4 regions of the Paenibacillus pasadenensis genome follow, and region 2 is predicted to be linked to each of the others. Evidence: predicted binding sites of a transcription regulator. Region 2 holds the regulator's gene; each other region holds the start of a gene.
The links. The regulator LexA, encoded in region 2, represses DNA repair genes until DNA is damaged. The targets are predictions, from matches to a motif close to CGAACATATGTTCG.

Region 1 (5,638 bases), 510 kb from region 2:
AAGTCGGCCTCGAAGCGGATCGCCAGCTCGAAGTCCAGCGGCTGCGGGCTGAAATTCGTCATCCGCACGGTCTCATACAGCACGTCGCCGTAAATGAAGCGCTCTCGCCGCAGCTCCACCGACTCGCGCCACAAGATCAGCTTGCCGTCCTCCTCCATATGCGGATTCGTCAGCACGACCGTCGCCGCGTAGTTCTGATCCGCCTCCGAGGCGAGCACGATCGGCCTGCGTCCGTTGACGAGCAGCTCCATCCGGCTCAAGAAGCGGGTATCGCTCCGGTACAGGCCGTATCCGGTCAGCTGCTCCTCGCCCGCCGTCTGCTCGGGCGTGACGTCGCCCGCCAGATTCGTCAGGAGGAACAGATCGTTTTCTTTCAGGACCCGGTAGTTCATGTTCATTCTCCTTCGTCGGCGCATCGCTCGGGATGATGCCGCCATTCATTCTAGGAGCGCTCGTACCGCTCCAGCTTTATCCAAAACGTTTCGGATTTGATGGAAACGAAACCGCCTCGCACAGGCGGCATCTCCTTTTGAAGCCGTTATTCCTTGCAAGGCGCCGTGCTTTTGCGGACGATCAGCTCGGAATGAAGAACGATCTTGCGGCCGACCTCCCGCTGCTCCAGCATGTCGATCAGCAGCTGCGCCGACTGGTAGCCCATCTCGTAGCGGTCCTGGCGGATCGTCGTCAGCGGCGGCGAGCAATGCGCGGCGATGGCGATGTCGTCGTAGCCGACGATCGACATCTGCTCCGGCGCCTTGCGTCCCATCCGCTCGAGCGCCCGCAGCGCCCCGAGCACCATCAGGTCGCTCGCCGAGAAGACGGCGGTGACGTCCTTGCGGTTGTAGCCGATCTCGTACATTGCCTCGAAGCCGCCCTCCTCGCGGAAGCCGCCGTTGTAGACGAGCTGCGGATCGAACGGAATGCCGGCCCCTTCCAGCGCCCGCCGGTATCCCTCCAGCCGATCCCGGCTGACCGCCGCCTCGTCATGCCCGTTGATCATCGCGATGCGCCGGTGCCCCAGCCCGATCAGATGGCCGACCGCCGCAGCCGCTCCCTTCACGTTGTCGGTCGTCACATGGCCGACCTCGCGGCTTTCCAGCGGGATGTCGATCAGCACGCACGGGAAGTCGGTATCGTGCACGACCTCCTCCAGGTACGGATCATGCAGCCGCAGCCCCGACAGGATCGCGCCGTCGACGTTGCGCTCCTTGCACAGGTCGGCGTAGGACTTGGACTGCTGCTTCTTGGAGCTGGTGCTGAACAGCAGGATGTCGTAGTCCAGCTCCGTCGCCCGGTCGTTGATGCCGCACAGCGTCTCGAATGCGAGCGAGTCCTTCGCGCCCTCGCGGTTGATCTCGGACAGGATGACGCCGATCGTGCGCGTCTTTTTCGTCACCAGGCTGCGGGCTACGGCATTGGGCCGATAGCTCAGCTTCTCCGCGATCGCCTGGATTTTCTGCCTCGTCTTTTCGTTCACGTCGTAATAGCCGTTGAGCGCCCGGGATACGGTCGTGACGGATACGCCTGCCGCCTTCGCGATGTCTTTGATCGTTGTCAAACGTACCCCCCTCATCTTTCCAAAACGTTTCGGAAACCTGTGAGCTCATTATAGGCGGAGATGTAAGCCTTTGCAACCCTTTTTTTTCCCGCCGCAAGCAGCCCCGATCACGGGGCTCCCTCCGTCCCTCGCTTTTTCTTGCCGTCATCCTTCATCCGCTCGGCCAGCTCCGCCGCATACCGGGTCAGACGCCAGCTGATCTCCGAGCGCATCACCTCGCGGGTCATGCCGAAGTGCTCCTCGTAGCCCCGGCAGTAGTAGCGATGATGGACGATCGAGGACGACTGCTCCTCCGCGACGATGCGGATGTTGCGGGCCTTCAGCTCGCGGCGCAGCGCGTACTGGTCCTGCATGATCCGGTTCAGCACGAGCTGGCCGGCGGTGCCGTACAGCCGCCGCAGCATGTTGCCGGAATGCTCGAGCTCGGCGAGGCTCTTCTCGACCATGACGGCCATATGGGGAAGGAGGATGGAGTCGCGGATCATGACGCGCTCCTCCGCCGTCGTCACCTTGGCCTCCGCTCCCGCCTGGCCCCGGTCGTACTGCTCCACATGCTCGGTCAGCAGCATCTTGGACTTCCAGCGCTCGTTGCCGTCCAGCTTGCTCATCGGTAATGTCCCCCAATCTGTTCGGCGCGCTCGCGCGCCACTCCCGCTTCCAGCAGCGACGACGCCCGCATGATGGCGTCCGCTCCGAATCGTTCCTTGATGCGGTCGATCGTCTGCTCCTTGCGATAAGCCCGGTCCCGGTCCTCGAACAGCGTCAGCTGCATGACGCCGTCGTCCGTCAGTCCCGAGACGGTCACGCTCAGCCGCCCGACCGGCAGGCCGCTCCAGTGGCGCGCGAACAGCTCGCGCGCAGCCGCGGCGACCTCATGCGTCAGCGACGTCGGCTGCCCCAGCGTCAGCTGGCGGCTGAAGCCGCCCGTCCGCTCGCCGTCGGTCTCCGTCGCGGACACCGCGACGACCGTTCCCATGCAGCCGTGCCGCCGCATGCGCTGGCACACCTCGACGACGAGCTCGAGCAGCACGACCTCGATATCCGCCAGGCAGCGGTACATCCGCCAGCGCAGCGCCTTGCCGTGGCCGACGGACTTCAGCTGGTGGCGGATGCCGGAGACGACCGGGCTCGGGTCGATGCCGCGCGCCGTCTGCCAGTAGTAGCCGGCCTGGATGTCGCTCTGCCGCCCCATCTCGAGCCGCATGCGCCGCTTGAACTCCGGGAACTCCAGCCGCGCAATGTCGCCAATCGTCGTCAGCCCCATCCGGTTGAAGTGCCGGGTCATCCGCGAGGCGACCATGAACATTTGATGCACCGGTAGCGTCCACAGCGTCGCGTCCAGCGTCTGGGGCCTCAGCTCGAACACGCCCTCCGGACTCTTCTTGGCGTAATTGTCGGCGGCCATCTTGGCCAGAATCTTCGTCGGGCCGATCCCGATCCGGGACTTGATGCCCGTCGACAGCAGGATATGGTTCTGGATGTCGCGCGCCGTCCGCCTCGGCCCGCCGTAGTAGGCCGCGGAGCCCGTGACGTCGAGGAACTGCTCGTCGATGCTGTAGGGCTCGACCTGATCCGTGTACCGTTTGAAAATCTGCGTGATGAACAGCGACACCTCGATGTAGCGCTGCATCCGCGGCCGGATGACGACCAGCTCCGGACAAAGCGCCAGCGCCTCTCCGACCCGCGAGGCCGTCGTCACGCCGCGCGCCTTGGCGAGCGGGCACGCCGCCAGCACGATGCCGCTCCTCCGCGACGGATCGCCGACGGCGACCGGCTGGTCGCGATATTCGGGATGCGCCGCCTTTTCCGCCGAGGCATAGAACGACTGGCAGTCCGCCAGCAGGATCGCTCTCTCCACCGGGCATACCTCCTGCTCTCTAGGGATCGGGCCTGCGAAGAGCCGGCCGCGAGCCCTGTTGCTCGTTGATCGAATATATGTTCGCTTTTCGTTCTAAACGTATTATATACCGAATGTATGTTCCCTATGCAAGAGGGAAAATAAGGAAGCGCAAGCAGCCCGCAAGCCTCTGCAGAGGCTTGCGGGCTGAAAGGGCGGCGGGCGAAGAGCGGACGGCGGACGAGAGCGGGAAGCGGGCCGGGCGCTGCGAGCGAAGGCGGACACGGCGAGCGGACGGGCACGGGCCGCGGACGGCGAACGAGAGCGGGAAGCGGGATAGCGAGCCGGGCGCGGGTGAGCGAAGGCGGACAAGGCGAGCGGACAGGCACGGGCCGCGGACGGCGAGCGGCGAGGCGCTATCGGCTCCACGAGGGAGCCGAATGTTCCTTGATTCGACGATCTCCGGCGCTTCGGCTCCACGAGGGAGCCGAAGGTTCCTTGATTCGACGTTATCCGGCGCTGCGGCTCCATGAGGGAGCTGAATGTTCCTTGATTCGACGTCACCCGGCGCTTCGGCTCCACGAGGGAGCCGAAGGTTCCTTGGCTCGCGCCAGCGCTTTGAATAAACGCCCTAACCCGCCGATCATGAATCCTTAGCCGCTTCAACCGCATGCTTCAACAATATAGAACTGGCGACAGGTCCTGTTCTGCCTGGAACCGGCGTTATTGCACTTGGCAGGTCCAAGCAGCCCTCGTAGTCGACATCATGCAAATTTGATGTCCGCGATCACGCCCGCCGGCTGGAAGCCGAGGCGGCGGTAGACGCGGTTGGAGTCGGGATAGGCGCAGTCGGCATAGAGCATCGGCACGAGCCCTTGGCCGGCGATGCGGCCGGCAACGCCGGCGACGAGCGCGCTCCCGTAGCCTTTGCGCCTGCGGTCCGGGGGCGTGTACACGGCGTTGATGCGCCCGTGCCGCGGCGAGGCGCCGCCGTAGCCCGCCATCGCGGACGGCTCGCCGCCGTCTTCCCACAGGTAGAGCTTGGCCGCGCGGATGAGCGTGTCGGCCGTGGCCAGCTGGCCAGCGGCGTCAGCCAGCTCGCCGTACACGTCGCGGACCATGCCGGCGAGGAATTCCGCCGCGAGCTCGCGCTCGTCCGACCCGAACAGGCGCATCCGTCCGGAGACGCCGGTCGGCGGAAGGAGGGCCGGCGCCGCGTAGGCTTCCATGACCATGCCGACCCGCGTTCCCCTCCCCGTGCGCGCCCCGTGCCGCGCCGCGAAGCTTGGCGCCGCGTCCGGCGAGCCGGATACGCCTGGCAGCAGCTCGTCCGCCAGCGCTTCATCCAGCTCGCCCAGCAGGCGCTCCCGCTCCGGCGGCTCGAGCTCCGGAGACAGCCAAAGCCAGCCGTTGCGGCCTGGAGACTGGGCGAACACGAGCCGTCCGTCGCCCGAGCGCAGCCGCCTCGATTCCGGCGCCGCGCTGATGGTGTGGATCAGATTGAAAGCCGTCTCTTCCCGCACGAACGCTTTCTGCTCCAGCGTGCCGTCTCCCGGCAGAAACGATTGCAGCATGGCCGATCCCCTCCTTTCATGTCTGGCTCCGTCGCGGGAGCCAGGCGGGCCGTCAGCCCGATTCGCCGTCTCCGGCCCGCCCGTCCTCCAGGGCGTCGCGGAGCGCGCCAAGCGCCTGCTCCCAGCGCCGCTTCATGAGCTCCCGCTCGGCGGGACCGGCCAGCCGCTCCTGATGGAAGCTCACCGCCGTCCGGCCCTCGCCGGAGGGCAGCAAGCGGATCTGCAGCGTCGCAGGCTCGTCCCATTCCGGCAGCCGCCAGCGGAGCCGCAGCTGGCGGCCGGGCTTCACGACGACGAAGCGGCTCTCGATGCCTTCCGAAGAGACAAGCTCGCTTCCCGGCTCCAGCTCCCGAGGCCGCGCGTCTCCGAGCCACAGCGCGAGGCCTGCCTCTGTCCCCGTCAGATGCCGCCAGATGCGCTCGGCGGAAGCGCCGAGCGTGCGGCGCACGCCGATCTGCCAGCCCGCATCCGCCGTGAGGCCGACCGGCCGTCCCTCGGCCTGATCTGCATTCCGATCCATCTCTTCCCCTCCTAAAATCGGACGTTTTTTCCAGCTTACCTCGTTCGCCGGCGGCTGTAAATGCTCCCCTCCGCTGGATCCCCGCTTCCAGCCGGGAAGGATCGGAAGCGCTGCCCGACGCGCGCCTCGGCCGAAGCGCTGCCCGCGCC
Region 2 (5,638 bases):
GCCAGCTTCTCCAGCCGTTCGCCCATCTGCTCGACCGGATAGCGGTTCATCAAGCGCGAGAACACCCAGTTGCCGCCTTTGGCCGGCTGGATGACGACATATCCCTTTTGCACCATGATGCTTTTGATCTCATCCTTGCCAAGACGCTTGTCCCCCATCATGCGGCGAGTCTGCACATGATCCGCTCCGACCTGCAGGTACGGGCGCCGCACGAAGAACATCAGCGCGAGGAACGCGTATGCGGCGACGACAAACCAGTTCATCGTCTGGCTCGTGCCGTCTCCCTGATCCTGCATCGGCATCAGCAGCGTATAGGCGCCGACGAACAGCAGCAGCAGGATCGGCGAGATGAAGTTGCGGCCCTTGAAGCGCGTCGTCGCGCTCGAGCTGGCGGCAGAGCTTTTCGCCGCGATCGGATCGATGCCTCTTTTTTTCAAATTCTTGTTGAGCTGCGCCGAATTCCGGCGCACCTTGCGTTCCCAGGAGCGTGACAAATCGGATGACCTCCATCTAGAATTCTTTTCTACTCGTTGAAGAGGGCCGCGCGCGGCCCGCTCGTCATTCGGCCGGGATCAGGCCGCGTTCGAACTTGCGGATGAAGCGCGTCGGATAATCGTCCGGCAGGCGGCTCGCCTCGTCCAGCTCCGACCAGGCGTCCGGCGGCAGCGTCCAGCCCGCGGCGCCCATGTTGTCGCGGAACTGCTCCAGCGTGCTGGCGCCGAAGATCGGCGAGACGACGCCGGGCGCCTGGATAAGCCAGCGCAGCGCCGTCTGGGCCGGGGTCCGCCCCGCCGCCTCGGCGATCTCCTGAAGCTTGTCCAGGATGGCGAAGTTGCGGTCGGTCGCCCGCAGCTCCCATGCGCTCTCTCCCGACGGACGAGACAGCCGGCCTTCCGCCGGCTTATCCTTGCCGTAGCGGCCGGTCAGGAAGCCCCCTGCAAGCGGCGCCCACGGAATGATGCCGACATTCTCCTCCAGGCTGAGCGACACCAGCTCGCGCTCGATGTCCCGGCAGGCGAGGCTGTATTGAGGCTGCACGCTTACGAAGCGCGACCATCCCCTCGCATCGCTGATGGAGAGCGCCTTCATCATCTGCCAGGCGAGATAGTTGGAGCAGCCGATGTAGCGCACCTTGCCGGCGGCCACGAGATCGTCGAGCGCGCGCAGCGTCTCGTCGAGCGGAGTGAGGCGGTCCCACACATGCACCTGATAAAGATCGATATAGTCCGTGCCGAGCCGCTTCAAGCTTGCCTCTACGTTCTGCACGATATGCTTGCGGGACAAGCCGACGCCGTTGACATGGGGCTCGGTGCGCATCCGCACCTTCGTCGCGAGCACGATCTCGTCCCGATACGGCTTGATCGCGCGTCCGACGATCTCCTCCGAGCGGCCCTGCACATATACGTTCGCGGTATCGAGGAAGTTCCCGCCCTGCTCGCGGAATTCCTCGATCATGCGCGCGCTGTCGGATTCCGACGCGGTATGGCCGAACGTCATCGTCCCGAGGCACAGCTCCGAGACGACGAGGCCGCTGCGGCCAAGAAGACGGTATTCCATGCTATTCCTCCTTCTCCCTTTCCGGTCCGTCCGTCCATTCGATGCTGTCCAGCTGCTGCCTGAAATTGCGCTTGAAATTGTCCAGGTATTCCTTGCGCAGGCGGGTGCGCTCTATGACTTCATCGGGCGTGAGTCCGATCGTCTTATCCTTGCGGGACAGCTCGTTGATCCGGTTGATCAGCGCATTGATATCCACTTCCGATTCCTCCCCCCTCGACCGAAAAATGCTTTTCCTTCTCACTTTGAACGATGAGGGAAGACATGTCAAGAAAGCAGCCCGGCCCTCAGGCGGAGGCCGGAGGGCTGAATGGGGAGTCTCTCATTATGGGGGGAGGCCGCAGCATAGGCTGAAGGTCAGCGGGTAGCCGGAATGATGAGCGTGTCGCCTGGCTCGATCGACGGGGAAGCGAGGCCGTTGCGCTTCTGTAGGCGGTAGACGCCCTCCCGGGTATCGGCGGCGATGGCATGAGCGGAGGCGATCGACCAGAGCGTATCGCCGGCGGTCACGACTACGGTTCCTTCGTCCGGTCCTGCCGGAGCGATCTCGGCTCCCTCGGCTCCGCCGACGCCCCAGAGGCTGACGAGAAGCAGGACAAGCAGCAGCGCCGAGACCGTCCACGGCAGCAGGCGGCGGACCGTCCATGAGGAAGCCGGCCGGAACGAAGCCCGCTCGCGGCTCGCGGCGGCACGCCGCGGCCCGGCGCCGGCACGGGCAGAGGATGCGCGGCGGAGCTGGCTCGCGGCGCGGTCCATTTCGGAGGTCATGGGCGAGAGCCCGCCGTCGCACGGCGAAGATGCGGCTTGTTTTGGACTGCTGTATCCCGATAATGTCAACATGAGATCCACTCCCCAAACATTTGTTCTGGCTTCAGATTAGCACGAACGCTTGTTTCCGTCAACGGCATTTTGGAACATTTGTTCCCTTTCCTGCGATCGATCGGGCGAACAGCTGTTTCTCGAACTTATGTTTGTACGAACTCGGGTTCTGTGGTATACTTTTGAAAACGCGTATGGTCTACTATACCTATTCTTGGAGTGAGTGCGATGTCTAAAGTGTCCAACCGCCAGCAGGCGATTCTCGACTTCATCAAAAACGAAGTCCGCGACAAGGGATACCCGCCTTCGGTCCGCGAGATCGGCGAAGCGGTAGGGCTGGCATCCAGCTCGACCGTCCACGGCCATCTCGACCGCCTGGAGAAGAAAGGCCTGATCCGCCGCGACCCGACCAAGCCGCGCGCGATCGAGATCCTTGACGGCGATTCCCCGACGGAGCTGCCCTTCCCGACCGCGGTCAGCAAGATTCCGGTCGTCGGCAAGGTCACGGCCGGCATGCCGATCACCGCTACGGAGAACATCGAGGAGTACTTCCCCCTCCCGGCCCATTTCGTCGGCGACCATGACGTGTTCATGCTCAGCGTCATCGGCGACAGCATGATCGAGGCCGGCATACATAGCGGCGATTACGTCATCGTCCGCCAGCAGTCCTCCGCGACCAACGGCGACATCGTCGTCGCGATGACGGAGGATGACGAGGCCACCGTCAAGACCTTCTACAAAGAGAAGGACCACATCCGCCTGCAGCCCGAAAATGCCTCGATGGAGCCGATCCGGCTCAAAAATGTCAGCATCCTCGGCAAGGTGATCGGATTGTTCCGCGACATCCACTGAGCTTGTCCGCCCTTTTCCGGCCGCTCGTCCCGAGAGGCCTGACGGCGCCGAGTTTCCTTCATTACCCAGCCGCTTCCGCCCTTATTCAACGAAGCGCGCACTCCGACAGAGTGCGCGCTTTTTTGTCAAAGGTTCTCGTTTTTCGCGATGCCGAGGCGGCGTTCAACGAAGCTTCTCCTGGAAAAATTCATTCACATAGACGAGGCGGCTTCCCGGCAGCTTGAAGCTCATATAAAAGCCCGCGCTCTCGATATGGATGCCGGCAAGATAGCGGCTTCGGGCATAAGGCAGCACGAGGCGCTTCAGCCTCCCCTCGTCGCTGCGGCTGACCGCCAGCGCGACCAGCCGCGCATAGGCCGGATTCGACGACAGCCTCCGATAAAGCGGCAGGATCGCACGGCTGATGAGCCGCAGCGCTTCCGGCTGAAAGGTGAACTGCGCCATGCCGGGCACGATCGTCGTCGCGTTGGTATAATGCCCGAACGGCTCCGCGACCCGCACATCCGCGAAAAAGCCGATGCCGTTCGTGCTGAACGATTGGATGTCCCGGCGCGGCACGAACCGGCCGAGCAGCTTCAGCAGCGTGTCGAGATCCGCCTCGCGCACCGCTTCGCACCAGCGTTCGGCGAACTTCCTGCTGCGCAGGAACTCCCGGTACAGCGGCAGCATGACGCCGGCCGTTCGGGATAGCGCCGATGGCGGCAGCGGTCCGGGCGGGACCCGCCTGCGGGACGAGCTCATGCATGTCACTCCCTTCCGTTGCCGATTCTCTCGGACTCAGCATATGCGGACGTCGAGAGCGATAGACCGGAAGGACGGCAGCAAAAAAAACGGCTCCGCAGCCGAACCGGCGATCCTGCCCGATCGCCCGGTCCAAGCTGCCGGAGCCGTTCCTCCCGTCTAACTGCCCGTCGCCGCTATGGCTCGCTCGCCCAGCGCCGCTGCCCCGGCAAAGGACATTCGCGCGCTCGCAGCCAGGCGACAACGGGCATGATGCAGCCGCAGGCCCGGCAAGTGACTCCATCCTCCAGCTTCGCGCACGATCGGCAGGCCTCGAGGCGGCGCTCATAGGTCGCCGCCTCGACCCGCTTGTCCGGGGCGAATGCCGACGTCGCAAGCAGCCTCTGCATCTGCGCCTCGGTCACCCGGTAGCCTTCCCGGCAGCCCTTGCAGTCGGTATCGGCCATGCTGCGTCAGGCTTGGGCCGGCGCGCTCAGCTTCAGCGTCACGACCGACATCGGCGGCAGCGTCACGACCAGCTCCTCGCCCTGCCGCTTGAAGCCGTCGAACGCCTCCGGACGCAAGCGCTCCGGATGCTCGAACGTGTTGTGCGCGTCGATGCTGTCTCCGGCGAGCACGAGGCCCGACCAGCTGCCGCCATCCTGCAGGCCGCGCAGAGACAGCGTCGTCTCTGCCGAAGCATGAGGATCGAGATGGCAGAGGCTGATGTGGACGTTCCCTTCCTGGTCGCGGGTCGCCGTTCCGCTGACCGCCGGAATCTCTTCCTCGCCGAAGCGATAGCTGCCGCTCGTCAGCTGCAGATCCAGCCGCTCGGCATCCTGATGAACCTTGTACATGTCGAACACATGATAAGTCGGCGTCAGCAGCGCCTTGTCTCCCTCCGTCAGTACGACCGCCTGCAGCACGTTGACCGTCTGCGCGATGTTCGCCATCCGCACGCGGCGATTATGCTCGTGGAAAATATGGAACGTCAGCGATGCGACCAGCGCGTCGCGGATCGTGTTCTGCTGATACAGGAAGCCCGGGTTCGTGCCCGGCTCGACGTTGTACCAGGTTCCCCATTCGTCGACGATGAGCGCCACTCGGGCATCCGGATCATATTGATCCATGATCGCGCTGTGGCGCGTGATCAGCTCGTCCATGCGGAGCGACTTCCGGAGCGTGGAGAACCACTCCGCCTCGTCGAAGCCGGTCGCGTCGCCCTTGTCCTGCCAGCTGTCGCGCGGCAGCGTGTAGTAATGAAGCGTCAGCGCGTCCATGAATCGTCCCGCCTCGCGCATGAGCACCTCGGTCCAGCGATAGTCGTCGGAATTCGCGCCGCAAGCGATGCGCTCGATCCGGTTGCCGCCGTAGTTGCGGACATAGGTCTGGTAGCGGCGGTACAGATCGGCATAATACTCCGGCCGCATGTTGCCTCCGCAGCCCCAGTTCTCGTTGCCGACGCCGAAGTACGCCACCTTCCACGGCTCCTCGCGGCCGTTTTCCGCGCGCAGCTCCGCCATCGGGGAGACGCCCTCGAAGGTCAGGTACTCCACCCATTCGGCCATCTCCTGCACCGTGCCGCTGCCGACGTTGCCGTTGATGTAAGGCTCGCAGCCGATCTGCCGGCACAGCTCCATGAATTCATGCGTCCCGAAATGGTTGTTCTCGACAACGCCGCCCCAATGCGTGT
Region 3 (5,638 bases), on a different contig from region 2:
ATATCCTCAATCTGCTCAAAGACCCGGCCAACAAGCGTTATTTCGACCCGGTGACAAAAACGCCTTACCTGTTCAACGCGAGCAAAAAAGTGTTCCTGACCTATGAGGACACCGAATCGCTCGGATACAAGCTGGACTACATCAAGGAAAAGGGCCTGGGCGGCATGATGTTCTGGGAGCTGACCGGCGACTACTCGCAGGCGGCCGACGGAACGTACACGTACGGCAATACGCTGACCGAATTCGCCTACAACAAGCTGAAGACGGCCGGACTGCCCGGAGGAGCCGCGAAGCCGCAGCTGCCTGCGCCGAAAAACTTCAGCATCGCGTTCAGCGGCAATTACGATCATCCGAACTACACATACTCGCTCAAGATCACGAACAACACCGGAGAGGATATCGCCGGGGGATGGAAGCTGGAGTTCGATCTGCCGACGACGACGACGCTGACCTCCGCGTGGGGAGCCGGTTCGGTCGAGCGGATTTCCACGGCGTGGGACTTCAACCGCTACCGTCTGACGGGAACGGCGACGCAGACGATCGCGAACGGCGCGACGCTGGACATTCCGGGCATGATGAAGCTGAACTTCTCCGGCGGGCCTCAGCGGGTGACGTTGAACGGAAGCTCCTCGAAAGCCGAGTATGAAAAGCTGTACGGAACGGCGCCGAGCCCGTCGCCGGGAGCGACGCCGACGCCATCGCCAAGCGTGACGCCGACTGCAACGCCGACGCCAAGTGCGACGCCAAGTGCGACGCCGAGCGCGACACCGACGCCAAGCGCAACGCCGACGCCGACTCCGGGCCTATGCACGGCGGCGGCTTGGAGCGCGACGACGGTGTATGTCGGCGGCCAGAAGGCTTCGTACAACGGTTCGGTCTACGAGGCGAAATGGTGGACGCAAGGAGATCGGCCGGATCTGAGCGGAGCCAATGGACCGTGGAAGGCGGCAGGAGCCTGCGCGACGCCAGCGCCAAGCGCGACGCCGACGCCGAGCGCGACGCCGACGCCAAGCGCGACGCCATCGCCGAGCGCGACGCCGACGCCGAGCGCGACGCCATCGCCGAGCGCGACGCCGACGCCGAGCGCGACGCCATCGCCAAGCGCGACGCCATCGCCAAGCGCGACGCCGACGCCGACGCCAAGTGCGACGCCAACGCCGAGCGTGACGCCATCGCCGAGTACGACGCCAACGCCGAGCGCGACGCCGGGAGCTGCGGCCTGGACGCCGGGCACGGCGTACAAAGCCGGGGACAAAGCAACCTACGGCGGCAAGACCTATGCGTGCCTGCAGCCTCATACCGCCTTGGCGGGATGGGAGCCGGCCACGACGCCCGCTCTGTGGAAACTGGCCTGAGCGGTCCCAATTGCAAGCTGCCCTGCCTCCATCGCCGGAGGCAGGTTTTTTTGCGCGTGGGAACGAATACGACAAGGGAGGCAACAGGAAAGGATGAGGACATGAGGATTCTGGTGCTCGGCGGAACGAGATTCATGGGCAAGCATCTGGTCGACGAGCTGCTGCGGGAAGGCCACGAGGTGACGGTCGGCTCGACCGGCAAGACGGACGTCACATACGAGGGCGAGCCGGAAAGGCTGGTGCTGGATCGGGGCGAGGAAAGCTCGCTGCTGCCGGCCGTCCAGGGCCGGGAGTGGGATGTCGTCTACGACATGATTGGCTACTCGCCGGATGAGGCGCGGCTGGCATGCAGGGCGTTCGCCGGAAGGACGGGGCGGTTTGTCTTCGTCTCCTCGCTCGCGGTCTACGAGCCGGCCGAACGGGCTCAGCGGGAGGAGGACTGGCTGCCGGAAGGCTATCCCGTGACCGGCACCGACCGCCATTCGCTCAGCTATGCGGAAGGAAAGCGCCAGTCGGAGGCGGTGCTCGCGGCTCAGGCGGACATGGAATCTCTTTTTGTACGGCCGCCTTTTGTCGTCGGGGAAGATGACTACACGCGCAGGCTGCACTGGCATGTGGAGCGGGTCGCTTCCGGCTTGGAGATCGGCATGCCTTCGCCGGACGCGAGGGTGCAGTTCATCCGCTCCGATGAGGCGGGCCGGCTGCTGAGCTGGCTCAAGTCGGCGCCGCTGAGCGGTCCGGTGAACGCCTGCTCCGGAGGCAGCATCCCGCTGCGGGAGCTTGCCGGAATGATCGGCTCGGCGACCGGCAGGCGGCCGCGGCTGACGACGGAGGTGACGGAGCAGAACGGCTCTCCTTATGGAGTCGAAGGCTCTTGGTATATGGACGGCGGCAAGGCGGCAAAGGCCGGATTCCGGTTCGAGCGGCAGGAGGACTGGCTGCCCGGACTGATCGGGCGTCTGGCCGAAGAGCGGCTCGAGCGAGCCGGCCGCGGCGATTCCGGCCTGTCCTGATTTTGAGCGAGACGAGCTGCTCCGGCAGCTCGTTTTTGCGTTGAAGCGGGTTGCCGCAGCCGGAGGGGCGTGTTATACTCCACTATATAGAACAAATGTTCGCTTGTAGGGGGTGCAGGCCATGACGGCAGCAAAGGCGGAGCTGATACGAGTCAAGCAGCTACTGACGAAGGTCAAGGAAGAGAAGATGCTTTTCCGCTGGTCGATCAATCCCTATCGCGGCTGCATGCATGGCTGCAGCTTCTGCTATGCCAGGGCGTTCCACTCCTTCATCGGCATGGGAGCGGACGAGTTCCAGAGCCGCATTCTCGTCAAAGAGAACGCCGCCGCCGCGCTCGAAGGGCAGCTGCACCGGATGGCGGCGCGGCATCGCTTCGACCTGGCTGCGATGGCGCGGGATATCGGGCATGTGGCGATCGGCACGGCTACCGACCCGTATCAGCCGGCCGAGGGCGCTCACCGGATTACCCGGGAGTGCCTGAAGGTGCTCGCCCGTTACCAGGTTCCCGTCTCGATTACGACGCGCTCGCCGCTCATCCTGCGGGATCTGGACCTGCTCGCGCAGTGCCGGGTGCTGTCGGTCAACTTCAGTCTCCATACGCTGGACGACCGGCTCATCCGCAGTCTGGAGCCGGGCTCTCCGCTCTCTGCGCCGCGCCTGCAGGCGCTTCGCGAGCTTCGTGAGGCCGGCCTGCCGGCCGGCGTATTCGCCGCCCCGATCCTGCCGCTGCTGTCGGATTCCCGAAGCGCCCTGCAGGAGCTGATGCAGGCGAGCCGCGCTTGTGGCGCTCTCTTCCTGATGAGCTCGCTGCTGCGGCTGACGCCCGAGGTGAAGGGCTGGTACTACGGCGTGCTTCGCGAGGCGGCTCCGGAAGTGCTGCCGGAGTATGAGCGGATCTTCCAGGGAGCGTATGCCATTCGCAGCTACGAGGAAGAGCTGCGAGTGCGAATCGAGGAGCTTAGGCTGCTTTACGGGCTGCCGCGCTCGCTGCCGGCTGTGGAGGAGCCGGGGCGGTGGAGCGGCGAAGCCTGCGCCGGGCCGCCGGGCGGCCCGGCGGACGGATGCGGCCCTACGGACGGCGGCCTCGCCGCGTTCGAGCCGCAGCGCAGCTCCGTTTCGTTAGGGCAGCGGCTGGCCGCGCGCAGAGAAGACCCCGCGGCCGAAGCGAGCCGGGGGCCAGTCAAGGAAGTGCTGGAGCAGATGGCGCTCCCCTTTTGAGCTCGAGCCGGGGGCGAGGACAAGCGCCTCAGAAGCCAGTGCGGTACTTCCGGGCGCTGGACGAGTCATCTTTCGTATGCGTCTTGTCCTTCTCGTCCTGCTGCTCGATCGTCAGGTCCTCGACGGGGATGGGATCGACGTGCTGCTGGGCGGGATCCTGATCCATCAGGCTTTCTTTTTCCGTCGGGTACTGCTCGGGATGGTCCCGATCGGCCACGGACGGAGTCGTGGATCGGAGGGACTTGTCTTTCGGGTCGGTCATTTCGAGCACCTCTTTTCGATGTTGTCTCCGCTGCCGGATCGGCTAGGAGGGGGTTGTCTTCCTTACCCCAAAGCAAGGAAGCACTAACGCAGGTCGCCAAGGAGGCGGAAGAGAAATGAAGCTGGCGAGGCTGCTCGGCATCACGATGCTGCTGCTGGGCAGACGCAGGGTCGGAGCCCAGGAGCTCGCCGAGCGCTTCGAGGTGTCGGTGCGCACGATCTATCGGGACTTGGAGGCGCTCTACGCGGCCGGCGTGCCGGTCGTATCCTATCCCGGCCTGGACGGCGGCTACGAGATTCTCCATACGTTCCGGATCGACCGGCAATACCTCAGCATGGAGGAGCTGCGCTCCATGCTGATCGCGCTCAAAGGCGTTCAGGCCGCGTGGAGCGAGCAGCAGCTCGGGCGCCTGCTCGACAAGGTCGGAGCTCTGCTCAGCCGTACCGAGGGAGGCGCCGAACGGGAGAAGGACGCCGGCCAGGTCGTGCTGGACCTTAATCCGTGGCGAGGCGGAAAGCGCGAGAAGAGAATGCTGGAGGAGCTGGGGCAGGCGCTGGAGCAATGCCGTGCGATTCATATGGCTTATATGAATTGGGAGGGCAAGGAGTCGGAGCGGGAGATCGAGCCGATCGGGCTGGTGCTGCGGGATATGGTCTGGTATTTGTACGGCTTCTGCCGGCTCCGGCAAGATTATCGGACGTTCCGGCTGAACCGCATCCAGCGGCTGGAGCCGCTGGAGGAGCGGTTCGAGCGTCATGCGATGACGATCGAGGAGCTGGACCGGCGCTGGGAATCGGACGGAGAGCAGCAGCTCGAGCTTCGCCTGCTGTTCCATCCCTCCGTCCGGACGCGCGTCCGGGACGAATATCCGCCGCAGGCGATCCGGCAGCGCGAGGACGGCTGGCTGGAGGTCGCCTGCACCCGCCACAAAGGCTATTGGCTGTACTCCCGGCTGCTCAGCTACGGTCCCCGCGTCAAGATCCTCGATCCGCCCGAGGTGGCGCAGGAGATGCTGCGCATGGCTCAGGACATGGTGGAGCTTTATGAGGATCGCTCCTGAGCGGCGGAGCGCCGCAAGTTCCGCGAAGAAAGGCATGGCAAAAGGAAGGTCGCGCAAAGCGATGATTGCCGCGCGCCGCTTGAGAGATCGCAGGCATAGAAGGCGCGCGATGGCGCGCAGGACCTTGAGGCTGCGCAGGAATCGTGGGGCTGCGCAGGGACCTTGGGGCTGCATGACAAGCTGGTCGCGAGCAGCTAGGCCGCGCGCAGCTTGGCTGCGACCGGTTCGGCATGCCGCCTGTCGGTTTGACAGGCGGCTTTTTCTCGTGATAAAGTTCGATTATCTAATTGTTCTATATTCGAACTTGTACGAAAAGGAGAAGCGAATGCAGGAAACCAAGCTGAAGGAAATCATCGAGCGCTACGAAAGAGCGAGCTCTCAGGTCAACCGAAGATTCGGAGCGCTGATTCAGAACAAGCTGCCGGAAGGGATCACGCAGGAGCAGTTCGGCATCATCCGCTACTTGAGCGCGCATCCGGACAGCACCTCGACGGAGCTGGCGGATACGTTCTGCGTCGGCAAGAGCAGCATCACGTCCATCACGACGAAGCTGGTCGACAAGAAGCTCGTCCGCCGGCGTCCCGATGACCGGGATCGCCGGGTGACCTATTTGTCGCTGACGGAAGAGGGGCGGCTGGTCGCCGAGCAAGCGGGAACAGTCATCGGCGAGACGCTTGGAGCCTATATTTCTCGCTTTACGGAAGAAGAAGCCATGCAGTTCATCGAGAT
Region 4 (5,638 bases), on a different contig from region 2:
GAGCCGCTGCCCGGGAGGACAGGGGCGAGCAGATCGCCTTCCGCGAAGCCTCGCGCCGGGGCTCCGAGCCTCTCTGCATTGGCGCGGGCGACGGCCAGCGCCGCCGCCGACAGGTCGGAGGCGTACACCTGCCAGCCCGGACGCTCGGACGCCAGCGTCAGCGCGATCGCGCCGCTGCCGGTACCGACGTCCAGCGCGATCGGCCCGCTGGGCGGCACGGCGCAGGCCGCGCCATGAGCGGCGCTCCCCGCCTCGCCGCCAGCCCCGGCCGCAGCGCCGTCTTGCCCCGAAGCCGGCGGATGCTCCGCCGCACGGGCAGAGCCCTTCGCCTCCGGCCACAGCCGGTCGGCCGCCTGCAGCACCGCCTCGACGAGCAGCTCCGTCTCCGGCCGCGGGATGAGCACGGCCGACGACACGGCGAACGCCCGCCCGTAGAACCACTGCTCGCCGGCGATATACTGCGCCGGCTCCCCCCGGCCCTTGCGCCGGATCGCGTCGTTCCACGCCGTTTCCCGGTCCACCGGGAAAGGCTCGCGCGCCCCGAGCATCAGCTCGGTCCGGCTGCGGCCGAGCACATGCTGCAGCAGCAGCGAGACATTGTCCTCCGGCTCGTCCACGCCGCGCTCCGCCAAATAGCCCGCCGCATGGCGCTTCGCCTCGGCGATCGTCGCTGCCGCAGGCAGCCGGTATTCCCTGGCTGACTCCATCTCCTCCCGAAGCGCAGCGCCCTCCGCTGCGTCCTTCAGCTCCCGATGCTCCATGCCCGCCGCCCCTTTCCGTTTCCCTTGTCCTTTAGAATTCGACTCCGGCTCCGTTCCGCCCGAACGCGCGCGCGAGGAGTCCTGATCGCAAAAAAGCCCCTCCCGGACGGGAGAAGCTTTTTGCTTCGCTTGCGCGCCTGCTCGGATCATCGCCGCCGGCCTGCGCCGTCAGATGCTCCGGGCGGCTTCGATCAGGCGAGGTTTTCCTTCTCCAGCAGCTCCGCCTGCTCCGCCACCGACAGCGAGTTGATGATCTCCGTCATGTCGCCGTTCATCACGGAGTCGAGGCGATGCAACGTCAGGCCGATGCGATGGTCCGTCACCCGGCTCTGCGGGAAGTTGTACGTGCGGATGCGCTCGCTGCGGTCGCCCGTGCCGACCTTGCTCTTGCGCTCGCCGGCGATCTTCGCCTCTTCTTCCTGGCGATGGATGTCGTAGATGCGGGCGCGCAGCACCTGCAGCGCCTTGGCCTTGTTCTCGTTCTGCGACTTGCCGTCCTGGCAGGTCGCCACGATGCCGGTCGGCACATGCGTCACGCGCACGGCCGACTTGGTCGTGTTGACGGACTGGCCGCCCGCGCCGCTCGAGCAGAACGTGTCGACGCGGATGTCCTTGTCGAGAATCTCGACCTCGACCTCCTCGACCTCCGGCATGACCGCCACCGTCGATGTCGACGTATGGATGCGCCCGCCGGACTCCGTCACCGGGATGCGCTGCACGCGATGCGCGCCGCTCTCGAACTTGAGCTTGCTGTAGGCGCCCTTGCCGGAAATCTTGAAGATGACTTCCTTGAAGCCGCCGAGATCGCTCTCGCTCGCGTCCATCAGCTCGACGCGCCAGCCCTGGGATTCCGAGAAGCGGGTGTACATGCGGTACAGATCCGACGCGAACAGCGCCGCCTCGTCGCCGCCGGCCGCGCCGCGGATCTCGACGATGACGTTTTTGTCGTCGTTGGGATCCTTGGGCAGCAGCAGGACGCGCACTTCCTCGGCAAGCTGCTCGAGGCGCGCGCCGAGCTCCTCGAGCTCCATCTTGACCATCTCGCGCATCTCGTCGTCGAGCTTCTCCGCCTGCATCGCCTTGGCGTCCTCGTACTGGGCATGCACTTGCTTGTATTCCGTATAGGCGTCGTATGCGCCCTGCAGATCCGACTGCTCCTTGGAAAGATCGCGCAGCCGCTTAGGATCGCTGGATACATCCGGATCGCACAGCAGCTCGCTCAGCTTGTCGTATCGGTCGGCCAGCGCTTGTAATCGGTCCAACACCAGACTTCACCTCTGTATGGGATTGCGTATCGTAGGTTCTTGGATAAATGCCTTGCCCTTCATTATACCATATATGACGGGAGAACATAAACGGTCATGCGAAAAGCCCCGCGGGAGCCGGGGCTCCAGCGAGGCCGAGTCTCGTCCGGCGCCCGGCCGTCCTAGACGTTGAAGCGGAAATGCATGACGTCGCCGTCCTGCACGACGTACTCCTTGCCCTCCAGGCGCAGCTGGCCGCGCTCGCGGGCGACGTTCATGGAGCCTGCGGCGACCAGGTCGTCGTAGGCGACGACCTCGGCGCGGATGAAGCCGCGCTCGAAGTCGGTGTGGATGACGCCGGCCGCCTGCGGCGCCTTCATGCCCTTGCGGATCGTCCAGGCGCGCACTTCCTGCACGCCGGCCGTGAAGTACGTGTACAGGCCGAGCAGCTTGTACGCGCTGCGGATGAGGCGGTTCAAGCCCGACTCCTGCATGCCGAGCTCCTCGAGGAACATCGCCTTGTCCTCGCCCTCGAGCTCGGCGATCTCCGCCTCGACCTTGGCGCTGATCGGCACGACCTCGGCGTTCTCGGCCGCGGCGAACTCGCGCACGAGCTTGACGTACGGGTTGCCCTCGGCGTCCGCCACCTCTTCCTCGCTCACGTTGGCCGCGTACAGCACCGGCTTCATCGTCAGCAGATGCAGGTCGCGCACGAGCACGCGCTCCTCCTCGGTCAGCTCGACGCTGCGCGCCGCGCGGTCCTCGTAGAGAGCGGCCTTGAGGCGCTCGAGCACCTCGACCTCCTGGGCGTACTGCTTGTTGCCGCCCTTCATGTTCTTGCGCGAGCGGTCGATGCGGCGGTCGACGGAGTCGATGTCCGCGAGGATCAGCTCGAGGTTGATCGTCTGGATGTCGCCCAGCGGATCGACCTTGCCGGAGACATGGGTGATGTTCTCGTCCTGGAAGCAGCGCACGACGTGGACGATCGCGTCCACCTCGCGGATATGCGCGAGGAACTTGTTGCCCAGTCCCTCGCCCTTGCTCGCGCCGGCCACGAGGCCCGCGATGTCGACGAACTCGAAGGCGGTCGGCACGGTCTGCTTGGGCACGACCAGCTCGGTCAATTTATCGAGACGCTCGTCGGGCACTTCCACGACGCCGACGTTGGGGTCGATCGTACAGAACGGATAGTTGGCGGACTCGGCTCCCGCCTGGGTGATTGCATTGAAAAGCGTCGACTTCCCGACGTTCGGGAGACCGACGATGCCGCATGAGAGCGCCAATGGGAACAACTCCTTCACATTCTCTGAATCATCTAGGTGCCATTATACATGACGCGGGCGTAATGATAAAGGAAAGCGCTCAGCCGAGCCGCCTCCCGGCCCGGCCGCCGGGGCCGTCCGCCGGCTGCGCCGCGAGGATGCCGTCCAGCCGGAACGTGCGCGGGAGACGCTTCTCCCGGTCGAAGCCGTAGACGTAGTCGGCCTCCACCCGCGCCAGCCTCACGAGGCGGCGCGTCAGCCGTCCGTCCGCGTCGGCATAGATCAATTCCACGTCGCGTCCGATCCATTTGCGCAGATTCATTGCGGGCCGCTCCCTTCGCGATCGAAAAAAAGAACATACATTCGTATATTGATTATATACCCGAATGTACGTTCTTATGCAAAGGGAATTTCTGGCGGCCTCGCCTGGCCTTACGGCTGCTCCTGCAGCCCTTCCAGCTCCTCCAGTCCATCCTCGCCGAGAGCGTCCAGCAGTCCTTGGTCGGCCGGCATCACCTCGGGCGCGTCTTTGGCTTCATCCGGCACGACGACCGGCTCGGCCTCGTTCCAGCCGCTGTAGCCGAGCGTGAACGTCTGGCTCAGCCGGGAAGGGTTGCCCGGATCGTACTCGATCGAGACGTCGGCCGTCGCTTCCAGCCGGGTCAGCCGTCCCGTCGCCTCGTCGAAGCGGAGGCGGTAATCGAGCGCGTTCACTTGGATGGAATCCCGCACGCGCGCCTCCATGTCGTCGAGTCCCATCGTGCTGCGCAGCAGGTCGCGCACGAGCGCCTCGGCCGCCTCGTCGCTGCCGCTGCCCGCGTAGACGAGCACCTGCTCGCCGTTCTCGAGTCCGCTGCGGAACGCGGCGGCATGCTCGGCGATCTTCTCGATCTCCTTGGCCGGGGCGATCTGGAAATCGGACAGCGTCGCCTTGATCTTGGGCACCTCGTCCGCCAGCATGCGGCTCCACGCTTCGTTGGAATAATCGTACATATAATAGCCGCTGTCGGTCAGGTAGGAATCGAGCGTCGACGACTCGCCCATGTAGTCGTTCACCGTCTTCTGCATGAGGGCGAGCGGCTGCACGATGATGCGCCCCTCGTTGGTCATCGACATGGACGTCGTCTGGCCGTCCGTCTCCATGTCCTGCTTGAGCTCCATGGACAGCTCGAGGCTCTTCGTGTCCGCCATCGTCTCTGCGGCGCGGCCGAGCACCTGCTCGGCGCTCGGCGCGCCTTCCTCGGCGGGCGCCGAGGCGGCTTGCTTCGGCGTGGCCGGCTGCGGCGTGGCCGCTCCGTCTCCGCCTGCGTTCGAGCAGCCTGCCGCGAGCAGCAGGGCGAGCAGCCCGGCGGCGAGCGCGGTCCGGCGCAGCGGACCCGCCTCTGGGCGAGCGGCCGACGCGGTATGTGGTTGTTCCTTGCGGAATGGAATCGGGGTCGGATTCATGCTGCACTCTCCTTTCCTGATGAAGCCTGCTCCAAGCCTGTCCGGCAACGGGCCGTGCGGCCGCGCCTGCATCTTCGCCCTCCCGCCGAACCATACTACCGGCAGGGGAGGTGAACAGCGATGGAGAACAAGACTCATCAAGGTAACTATAAAGGAACGGCCTCCATGCATGCAAAGAACCAAAGTATGGAATTCGTCAACGATGTCGTGGAGGACGTCAAGTCCGTGACCAACTTCACCGGCAAGAAAAAGAAGCAGACGGACTGAGGATTCCCCCGTCCGTCCGCCTCGGCGCAAGCGATGAAACAGCGGCGGCTCCAGACCGGAGAGCCGCTGTTTTTCTATGCATTCCATATTTAGGATGGATCATCTATGATGGAGTTGAAAACGATAGAAAAGGGGTCTTGATATGAAAAAGCTCCATCGGCCGGCGGTCGTGATCATCCTGCTCCTCTCCCTGTTGTCCCTGCCGTTGTCCGCTTCCGCTCACTCCGGGAGAACCGACAGCAGCGGAGGGCACAACTGCTCCGAGAAATCGATCCGAAAGGGCTTGTGCACCGGCTATCACTATCATAACGGCGGCGGGTCGTCCAGCAGTTCGTCCAGCGAGTCCACATCCTCTTCGACCGCGGCATCCTCCAAAAAGTCCACGACGGTCCGGAGCGTAATCGCGAATGAAGCCAAGCCTCAGGCTCATTGCACGAAAGTAAGCGATGTGCTGACCGGAAGCTCGTCGCAGTATCGGTACTATGAACGGATTTGGGACTGCCGGAAATCGACGGACAGCGGCGCCAAATATGAAGAGACCTCCCTTTCGCTTTATGTAGACGAAAAACTCGCCGCCCTGGACAAAGGCATCGTCAGCCTCCAGCAGACGAATTATATTTCGCTGAGGGACTTCTCCCGCCTCTTCGGGTTCAGCCTC

Region 1: a site for LexA is predicted at 3,487-3,500, ahead of B8V81_RS23105 (DNA polymerase IV). Genes of this name have one in related genera too.
Region 3: a site for LexA is predicted at 2,457-2,470, ahead of B8V81_RS08385 (SPL family radical SAM protein). Genes of this name have one in related genera too.
Region 4: a site for LexA is predicted at 3,620-3,633, ahead of B8V81_RS02520 (WYL domain-containing protein). Genes of this name have one in related genera too.

The regions. Positions count from the first base shown of each region.
Region 1 covers NZ_NFEZ01000004.1:3,121,054-3,126,691, forward strand. The annotation lists gene B8V81_RS23090 (amylo-alpha-1,6-glucosidase) at 1-392, opposite strand, end outside; gene B8V81_RS23095 (LacI family DNA-binding transcriptional regulator) at 539-1,558, opposite strand; gene B8V81_RS23100 (YhjD family protein) at 1,666-2,166, opposite strand; gene B8V81_RS23105 (DNA polymerase IV) at 2,163-3,416, opposite strand; gene B8V81_RS23110 (hypothetical protein) at 4,039-4,167, opposite strand; gene B8V81_RS26095 (GNAT family N-acetyltransferase) at 4,160-4,969, opposite strand; gene B8V81_RS23120 (SRPBCC family protein) at 5,022-5,489, opposite strand; gene B8V81_RS23125 (DMT family transporter) at 5,525-5,638, opposite strand, start outside.
Region 2 covers NZ_NFEZ01000004.1:2,610,305-2,615,942, reverse strand. The annotation lists gene B8V81_RS20845 (hypothetical protein) at 1-494, opposite strand, end outside; gene B8V81_RS20840 (aldo/keto reductase) at 559-1,557, opposite strand; gene B8V81_RS20835 (DUF896 domain-containing protein) at 1,559-1,753, opposite strand; gene B8V81_RS20830 (LysM peptidoglycan-binding domain-containing protein) at 1,912-2,322, opposite strand; gene lexA (transcriptional repressor LexA) at 2,602-3,225, shown strand; gene B8V81_RS20820 (hypothetical protein) at 3,388-3,966, opposite strand; gene B8V81_RS25550 (DUF6171 family protein) at 4,143-4,355, opposite strand; gene B8V81_RS20810 (alpha-N-arabinofuranosidase) at 4,419-5,638, opposite strand, start outside.
Region 3 covers NZ_NFEZ01000003.1:1,092,060-1,097,697, reverse strand. The annotation lists gene B8V81_RS08395 (glycosyl hydrolase family 18 protein) at 1-1,355, shown strand, start outside; gene B8V81_RS25165 (NAD-dependent epimerase/dehydratase family protein) at 1,457-2,368, shown strand; gene B8V81_RS08385 (SPL family radical SAM protein) at 2,490-3,587, shown strand; gene B8V81_RS08380 (hypothetical protein) at 3,616-3,849, opposite strand; gene B8V81_RS08375 (helix-turn-helix transcriptional regulator) at 3,965-4,909, shown strand; gene B8V81_RS08370 (MarR family winged helix-turn-helix transcriptional regulator) at 5,235-5,638, shown strand, end outside.
Region 4 covers NZ_NFEZ01000001.1:572,567-578,204, reverse strand. The annotation lists gene B8V81_RS02535 (N5-glutamine methyltransferase family protein) at 1-761, opposite strand, end outside; gene prfA (peptide chain release factor 1) at 953-2,026, opposite strand; gene ychF (redox-regulated ATPase YchF) at 2,188-3,288, opposite strand; gene B8V81_RS02520 (WYL domain-containing protein) at 3,368-3,589, opposite strand; gene B8V81_RS02515 (DUF6612 family protein) at 3,700-4,713, opposite strand; gene B8V81_RS02510 (YHYH domain-containing protein) at 5,123-5,638, shown strand, end outside.